Regions from separate parts of the Isoptericola maris genome, predicted to be linked through region 2. Evidence: riboswitches for the same ligand, from Rfam matches in the RefSeq annotation. Region 2 holds a riboswitch; the other holds the start of a gene.
The links. A riboswitch is a leader RNA that binds a small molecule or an ion and turns the genes downstream of it on or off. The one in region 2 is predicted to bind thiamine pyrophosphate.
Positions count from the first base shown of each region.

Region 1: linked by a shared signal. The riboswitch ahead of thiD (bifunctional hydroxymethylpyrimidine kinase/phosphomethylpyrimidine kinase) and the one ahead of ACH5HR_RS13915 (thiamine ABC transporter substrate-binding protein) in region 2 are both predicted to bind thiamine pyrophosphate.

Region 1 is NZ_JBLUNY010000001.1:231,510-235,713, forward strand. It holds gene ACH5HR_RS01105 (LuxR C-terminal-related transcriptional regulator) at 1-1,020, opposite strand, end outside; gene ACH5HR_RS01110 (alpha/beta hydrolase family protein) at 1,188-2,084, opposite strand; TPP riboswitch at 2,244-2,338, shown strand; gene thiD (bifunctional hydroxymethylpyrimidine kinase/phosphomethylpyrimidine kinase) at 2,330-3,205, shown strand; gene ACH5HR_RS01120 (hypothetical protein) at 3,281-4,204, opposite strand, start outside.
Region 2 is NZ_JBLUNY010000010.1:909-5,112, reverse strand. It holds gene ACH5HR_RS13920 (ABC transporter permease) at 1-525, opposite strand, end outside; gene ACH5HR_RS13915 (thiamine ABC transporter substrate-binding protein) at 708-1,790, opposite strand; TPP riboswitch at 1,846-1,950, opposite strand; gene ACH5HR_RS13910 (DUF4235 domain-containing protein) at 2,049-2,342, shown strand; gene ACH5HR_RS13905 (PAS domain-containing protein) at 2,366-3,094, opposite strand; gene ACH5HR_RS13900 (sulfite exporter TauE/SafE family protein) at 3,194-4,126, opposite strand.

The DNA.
Region 1 (4,204 bases), on a different contig from region 2:
ATGGGCCTCGCGGAACAGGGCGTCCGCCTCCGCCTCGGTGGAGCAGAGCAGAGCGCGGCAGCGCAGGAGCAGGGCCGGGCCCTGCGGGTCGGACGCCGTGCGGCTCCACCTGGCGAGCTCCGGCAGTGCGGCGCGACCCGTGGCATGGTCGCCGGCTCCGACGGCCGCCTCGACGAGCGTCGGCAGCACCAGGCCGCGCAGCGCGAAGTGTGCGCCTTCGGCCGACGCCAGCAGCGAGACCAGCCGGCTCGCCGCGTCGGCGGGCCGGCCCTCGACGAGCTCGGTCCGGGCGAGCGCCCACTCGGCCAGCGTGACCGGCTGGGTGAGCCCGTGGCGGCCGGCGGTCGCCAGGGCCGTCGTGGCATGGTCGACGACGTCCCCCGAAGGTCCCTGCACGGCCGCCGTCAGGGCCAGCACCGCGTGGTGGTGCGCCGCCGTGTTGGCGCGACGTGACTGCTCCGCGGCGCGCAGCCCCGTCAGCGCGTGTTCGCGCGCCTGCGCGTGGCGTCCCGCTCGCAGCTCGGCGTAGGCCACGTACTCGGTGGCGCGGGCGACGAGCGCGGGGTCGTCGGCCGCACGAGCGGCGGCCAGCGCACGGGCCCCCGCGCGGCACCCGTCCTGGACGTCTCCGGTGAGCAGTGCGGCGGCCGCGCCACGCAGGAGCGCCTCGGGATCGTGCCCGGCGAGCGCGCCGCGCACCACCCGACGCAGTGGTCCGGCAGCCTCCGACGTCCGGCCGTGCAGCAGTGCGAGCATCCCGGTCAGGTAGTCCCGGGGAGCGCCGTCGAGAGCGGCCTGACCCAGGGCCGTGGTCAGCGCCTCCACGCACGCGACATGGTCGCCCGCGCTCCACGCGGCGTTGACGGCGGCCAGCGTGGCGATCAGCGCGGCCCCGGGCTGCTCGCCGAGCTCGGACCGGGCGAGGCTGAGGCTGGCGTAGGCGTCGTGCACGGGACCGTCGGCATGGAGCCGGAGCCCGCGGGCGAGCTCGGTGTGCCCTCGCATCGCGGTGGTCTGCATGCCGAGAGGCTAGGTCGACCGCACGGTCGCGCCACTCGTCCTTGTGCCGGGACACGGGTGCCCGGTCCCCGCGGTGTGCCACCGCACACGACGGCGGGCGGACGCATCGGGTGCGCCCGCCCGCCGTCGAGGTCCGCCGTCCCGGTCGGGACGAGGTCAGGCCCGGGTCAGAACGGGCACGAGCTCTCGTACTTCTCCACGTCCGAGAACCACCCGGTCGAGGGTCCCGGGCAGAGGAACTGCGTGTACCGCGTGTCGTCGTCGACGAACCGCTTGAGCCAGGAGATCGAGTACTTCGCGATCGTCGTGTTGGAGCTGTTGGGAGCGAAGTGGCTGGCCCCGTCCAGCTCCAGGTAGGCCTTCTGAAGGTCTCGGTCGAAGGACTCGTAGAACGGCTCGGCGTGCGTCTCGTGCCGGGCGACGGAGTCGTACTCGGCGCCGAAGATCAGCGTGGGGGTGCTGACCGACGACCAGTTCTTCTTCACGTGCCACGGGGTCATGGGGATGGCGGCCTTGATGTCCGGGTTGTCGTCCACCGCGCGCAGCGTGCCGCCGCCGCCCATCGAGTGGCCCATGAGCGCGAGCCGGTCGGCGTCGATCCGGTCGGCGACCGGGCTCGAGTCGGTGAGGTAGTCGAGGGCCGCCTGGAGCTGGCGGGCTCGGGAGTCGGGCTGGTCGTAGATCGAGTTCGTGGCCATCGTCAGGACGACGAAGCCCTGGGACGCGAGCCGCGGACCCAGCCACGAGATGGTCCGCTCGGTGCCGGTGTAGCCGGGCGAGATGACGACGGCGCCGAAGTCGCCGTCGCGCGTCGTGGTCGGGTAGTAGATCGTGCCGCCACCGAAGCCCGAGACGAGGCTGGAGACGTTCCGCTCGGAGATCGAGTAGCTGCCGCGCGACGCCTCGATGCTCGACTCGGTCGGGTTCGGGCCACGCTCGTGGGGGTTGTCCGCGCCCTGGGCGGCGGGGCCGGCGGCGATGCCGACGCCCACGGCGACGGCGAGCGAGGCCAGGATGCCGGTCACCCGCTGGCGGGTCCGGGAGGTGCTCGGTGAGTGCTGCATCGTACGTCCTCTCTGACGGGGCCCCCGGCGGGAGCCGTTGCTGCCCAAATAGCGTGCGGTGCCGGCCCGCCGGGTGGCATCGGCAAGATCGCCGGTCCGGTGCCGGCGGCGCGAGCCCGAGACACCGTCTCAGGCCCTGGTGGCGGCAGGCTACGGTGGTCCCACGACACGGGGTGCGCCCACCGGGAGCTGAGATCACACCCGTCGAACCTGATGCAGTCCGCACTGACGAAGGGATGTCGCCCATGCCGTCGACCCTGCCCACCCGCCACGGATCGCCGTGGCGCCCGCGCCCCGTCCCGCGGGTGCTGTCCGTCGCGGGCTCGGACCCGTCCGGGGGGGCCGGCATCCAGGCGGACCTGAAGGCGATCGCGGCAGCCGGTGGCTACGGCATGGCTGCGCTGACGGCGCTGACGGCGCAGAGCACCCGAGGGGTGAGCGCCGTGCACGTACCGCCCCCGTCGTTCCTCGCCGCGCAGCTCGACACGCTGCGTGCCGACGTCGCGCTCGACGGGATCAAGGTGGGGATGCTGGCGTCGTCGGCGGTCGCCGACGTCGTCACCCGGTGGTTGGACGACGGCGCGGGAGTCGACGGTCCCCCCGTCGTCGTCGACCCGGTCATGGTCGCGACCTCGGGGGACCGTCTGCTGGACCGCGCCGCCGAGGACGCGGTGCGCCGGCTGCTCGACCGGGCGGACGTCGTGACGCCCAACGTCCCCGAGCTGGCCGTCCTGCTGGGCACGCCCGTCGCGACGACCTGGACGGGCGTCCTCGGTCAGGCTGCCCGGCTGGCCGCCCGGCACGACGTGCTCGTGGTGGCCAAGGGCGGTCACCTGCCCGGCGACGAGGTGCCGGACGCGCTCGTCGGGCCGGGCGGCGTCGTCGCCGAGCTGCCGGGCCGGCGCGTCCCCACGACCAGCACGCACGGTACCGGGTGCTCGCTGTCCAGCGGGCTGGTCACGCGCTACGCCCGTCACGGCGAGTGGGAGCGAGCGCTGCGGGAGACCAAGGCCTGGCTGACGGACGCCGTCGTCGCGGGAACGGCGCTCGAGGTCGGCAGCGGCTGCGGCCCGGTCGACCACTTCTGGGCGCTGCGCGGGGTGCTCGTCGAGAGTCCTTAGCAACGCCGAACGTCGTGGTCCGGACCGTTCTCACCGGCCAAAGCGGGCGTGACCATGACGTTCGGCACGGGAGGGTCAGTCGAACAGGTCGCCGAGGTCGCCGATCTCGTCCAGGATGCCGCCGAGCACCATGCCACCCAGGACGGCGCCGAACGCTCCGGAGCCGGTGCGGCCGGACGCGGGCCGACGGTGTCCTTCCCACGGCTGCGGGCCAGGATGCGCGACGTCTCGGCGTGCCAGGTCGGCGGCCTCGGTGGCCAGGGCGGACGCGCGGCGCGCTCCGTCGACCGCTGCCTCGGCGTCGGTGACGTCCCGTGCCGCGGCGAGCTCGCGCTCGGCCGCGGCGAGCCGGGTGCGGGCGTCGGGGCCGACCGGCGCGCGGTAGTCGTCCACGACGGAGCGTGCCGCCGCGACCTGGCGCGCCGCGTCGTCGAGCGCGGGCCCGCGCTGCGCTGCTGCTCGCCGGGAGCGTTCGTCGCGCTCGATCCGGTCACGGACGGCGTCGTCCAAGGCGGTGTTGGCCTCACGGAGCCGGGTCAGGGTGGCGATCGGGTCGGTCGGCGCCCCGGGCGCGGGCAGGGTCCGCAACGTCTCGGACAGGGCGTCCGCCGCGAGGTCGACGGCGCCCTCGCGGCGGGTCGCCGGCATGGCGCGGGCCTGGGCGAGCTCGGTGCGGGACTCGGCGACCAGTGCGCCGAGGGCAGCCTCGGCACGCAGTGCCTCCGACTCGAAGTCATGGACGGCGGACAGCAGGCCCTCGGCGCGGTGGAGGGCGTCCTCGGCCGCGCGCGTCCCCGCTGCCGCTTCGGCGACCTGCTGGGAGGCGAGCCTGCGCCGGGCGGCGCCTGCGCTCCGGGCGGCGAAGTCCAGGAGGCGTCCGGCCTGGGCCGGGTTGTCGGCCACGGGCGCGAGCGCGTGCTCCGTGTAGTCGGCATGGAGTCGCTCGACGTCGTCACGTGCCGGGTCGATCGCGCCCCGCACGGTCTCGATGCGTTCCTC
Region 2 (4,204 bases):
AGCCTGCTCGGCACGGGGATCCAGCCGTTCCCACAGCCCGCCCACCGTGCGGACCACCACCGAGTAGTTGAAGAACACGAGCGCGACCACCACGCCCGCGAAGCTCTCCTCCCACCCGAGCCACCCCAGCGGCCCCGACGGCGTGAACAGGTGCCGGAACGCGACACCGACGACGACGGTCGGCAGCACGAACGGGACCGTCACCAGCCCACGCAGCAACGTCCGACCGGGGAACCGGCACCGGTACAGCAGGTAGGCGCCCGGGATGCCGAGCAGCACGCTCAGCACCGTCCCCACGGACGCCTGCGCGAGCGTCTGCCCCACCACCCGCCACGTGCGCGGCTGACCCAGGACCTCCGCGAAGCCGGAGAGGTCGAGCGTGCGCCCGCCCGCGCCGTCGTCCGCGAAGAAGCCCTGGACGACCAGCGCGACCACCGGCCAGGCGAAGAAGACGGCGAGGAACACCAGAGGGACACCGACCGCGGCCCCCCAGCCCAGCCACGCCTGCCGGGGTCGGAGCCGCAGGCTCACCCGGAGTTGCGTCGGGTGACCCTGCGGCTCCGCTCCGGGCGAGTGTCTTGCTCCGCTGCGCCCCTCACCCTCGCGTCGCCTCCGGCTCACCCGGGTTTGCGTCGGGTGACCCTGCGGCTCCGCTCCGGGCGAGTGTCTTGCTCCGCTGCGCCCCTCACCCTCGCGTCGCCTCCGGCTCACCCGATGACCGTGGCCGTCCACTGCTCGATCCACTCGTCACGGTGCGCCGCGATCTCCTCCGCGGCGACCTCGTGCGGCTCCTCGGCGAGCGGCGCGAACTGCTCCCACTCGGTGGGCAGCTCCACGGACTCGTCCGCGGGATACATGTACATGCTGCCCGGGACGTCCGCCTGCACCGGCCCCGACGTCAGGAAGTCGACCAGCGCCCGGGCGCCGTCCGGGTTGTCGGACCCCGCGAGGACGCCCGCATACTCGACCTGGCGGAAGCAGGTGTCCAGCAACGCCGCGGTGGTCGAGGCGCTGCCGTCCTCGGTGACCGTGGCCGCCGGCGACGTCGCGTACGACAGCACGATCGGTCGCTCGCCGCCCTCGCCCCCGCCCGAGAAGTCGACGTAGTACGCGTCCGACCAGCCGTCCGTGACGCGCAGACCGTTGTCCGCGAGCTCGGCCCAGTAGTCCTGCCATCCGTCCTCGCCGAACGCGCTGACGGTGGCCAGCAGGAACGCGAAGCCGGGCGACGACGTCGCCGGGTTGGTGACGACGGTCAGGTCGGCGTACTCCTCCTCGGTGAGGTCCTCGAAGGTGGCCGGCGGCTGGATGCCCGCGTCCTCGAACCAGGCCGTGTCGACGTTGAGGCAGACGTCGCCACGGTCGATCGGGGTCAGGGCCACCAGGCCCGGCTCCGCCTGCGCGGTCACCGACGGGTCGAGGTCCGTCGGCGTGTAGGGCTCGAACACCCCCGCCTCCACGGCGCGTGACGCGAACGTGTTGTCCACGCCGTACACCACGTCCCCGAGCGGGCTGTCCTGCGTCAGGACGAGCTGGTTGACCAGCGTGCCCGCGTCGCCGGCGGCCACGTGCTCGACCTGCAGCCCCGTCTTCGACTCGAAGGACTCCAGCAGCCCGTCGCTCAGGGCGAAGGAGTCGTGGGTGACCAGCGTGACGGTGCCCGAGAGCTCGCCGTCGGTCGACGACCCACCGGACTCCCCCGGGGCCTCGCTGCCCGAGCAGGCGGCCAGTGCGGGCAGCAGGCCGACAGCGGCGACCGTCGCCAGGGTGCGGCGGGTACGGATGATCATTCGTCCTCCTCAGACGGATCTGAAGGGGGGCCGTCGTCCATGTCCACGGACGACGGGATCGAGAAGCCCGACTTCCTCCACCGGTGCTAACCGGGTCAGGTTCGAGGGTCTGCGGAGATCCGCACTCTCAGCGCTCGGTGGCGCTCCCCTGTCGTTCCCTCCGAGCCTACACACCGTGCGCACGCTACGGTGGTGACGTCCGTCGGGCGGACCCCTCGCGAGCCTCGCCCGATGCCGCCGTCTGGTACTGGAGGATCCGTGGATCACCTTGAGCTCTCCCCGCAGTCCGAGCCCTCGCTGGGCCTCAAGATCGGGACGGTCGCGGCGACGTTCGCGGCCGGGTGGGTCGCGCAGAAGCTCATCAAGGTGATCTGGGAGAAGGCCACGGGGAACGACGCCCCGATCGACCTGGACGCGGACGACATCCCGATCGTGCAGGCGATCACGTTCGCGGCCGTCACCGGCGGCGTCGCCGTCCTCGCCCGGCGGCTCGCCCGGCAGGGCGTCACCAAGGCCGTGGACCGGCGGGCCAAGCAGGTCTCCGTGGTCTGAGGCCCGGACCGGCGCAGGCGCGCTCAGCCGCGGGTGCGCTGCCGCCGTCGGGCCAGCTGCGCCTCGTGCCCACGAGGCCGCTCCACGGTGTGGACGGCGGCCAGGGCCGCCTCGAGCCGCACCGCCGGGTCGCCGTCGGCGCCGGCCATCGCCTCGACGATCTGAGCGGCCGCAGCCTGCAACGGGATCTGGGCCCGTGCAGCCGCCTCGCCGAGCTTGTCGCCGGCCTCGGCCTCCGCGATGCCGTGCACCACCATGAACGCACCCTTGGCCTGCTCGACAGCAGAGGCCGACACCATGGCCCGTCCCACGGCGCGCTGGGACTCGCGGTCCAGCGCCTCACGGGTCACCGGGCTGACGTCCAGCACATAGCCTGCGACGTGCGTGATCTCGCCGTCGTCGGTGAGGTGCGCCTGCCCCGTCACCACGACCGTCCGCGCCTTCCCGTGCGGGTCGACGATCCGGTGGGCGCTGCTGAACGGCCGTCCCGACCGCATCGCCACCACGGCGGTCCGGGAGACCCGGCTGCGATCGTCGGGGTGCGTGCGAGACCTCAGCGCGTCCATGCTCGGCTCGATCTCGCCCGGCTCACGCCCGTGCATCCGGTACACCTCGTCGGACCACCAGGTGCGGCCGGAGTCGAGCTCGACCCGGTACCGGCCCACGACGAGCTGTACACCCGCTGCGAGAACTTCGGCCGCGCCGGCCAGGCCGGCACCCCCGACGGTGCGGTGCGACGACGAACCGCTCATGACATCTCCCCCGGGTTCCGGGCTCAGCACCCGGTCAGGACTCGTGTGCCGCCCACCGTACTCCCGAGGCCCAGAACTGCCACCTGAGGAGGCGTTCCGTCATCCGACGGGGGCCGCGTCGGACGCTTCCTCGTCCCCTGCCCCGGACGACTCGGCGGCTGCGGCAGCACGCTCGCTGCGGTGCGCCCGGACCGAGTAGACGACCGCACCAACCCAGACGGCAGCCACGACGGCGAGAATCACCGTCGTCGCGGCACTGCCCACCGACACCAGGTCGGTGCGGAGCAGCGTGCGCGTGTTCGTCAGCACGATGACCCCACCGACCGCGGAGCCCAGGACGCGCGGCGGCACCCACCGGACGATCCAGGCAGCGATCGGTGCGCCGATCAGCCCGCCGATCAGCAGCGCGATCGCCCAGGAGCCGTCGATCCCGGCCGTCCCGAGGCCGACGAGGAAGCCGAGGCTGGCCGCCACCGCGACGAAGAACTCGCTGGTGTCGATCGAACCGACGACCTTGCGGGGCTCGAGACGTCCGCTCGCGAGGATCGCGGGGGTACCGACGGGCCCCCAGCCGCCCCCGCCGGTGGCGTCCATGAACCCGGCCACCAGGCCGAGCGGCGTCAGGAAGCGGCGGCGCAGCGGCTGCCCGATCCGGTCGGTGCGCAGCCCGCGGAAGGTGAACCGGAACAGGACGTAGACCCCCAGGCCGAGCAGCAGCACCGACATGAGCGGGCCGGCGATCTCCGTGGAGAGCCAGGACAGGAACGTCGCGCCGGCGAACGCGCCGACCGCGCCGGGCAGGCCGATGCGCGCCACGACCCGCCAGTCGACGTTGCCGAAGCGCCAGTGCGATGCACCGGAGGCGAGCGTCGTCCCGATCTCGGCCAGGTGGACCGTGGCCGAGGCTGCGGCCGGGTTCGTGCCGATCATCAGCAGCAGGGTCGTGGAGGTGACCCCGTAGGCCATGCCCAGGCTGCCGTCGACGAGCTGCGCCCCGAGTCCGACGAGAGCGAGCAGTACGAGAGTGGGCACGAGAGCCTCCGACGTGGGAACGACGAGTTACTCGACATACCCTATCGGTCCCATCGGTTTAATGTCGAGGGGTGTCTC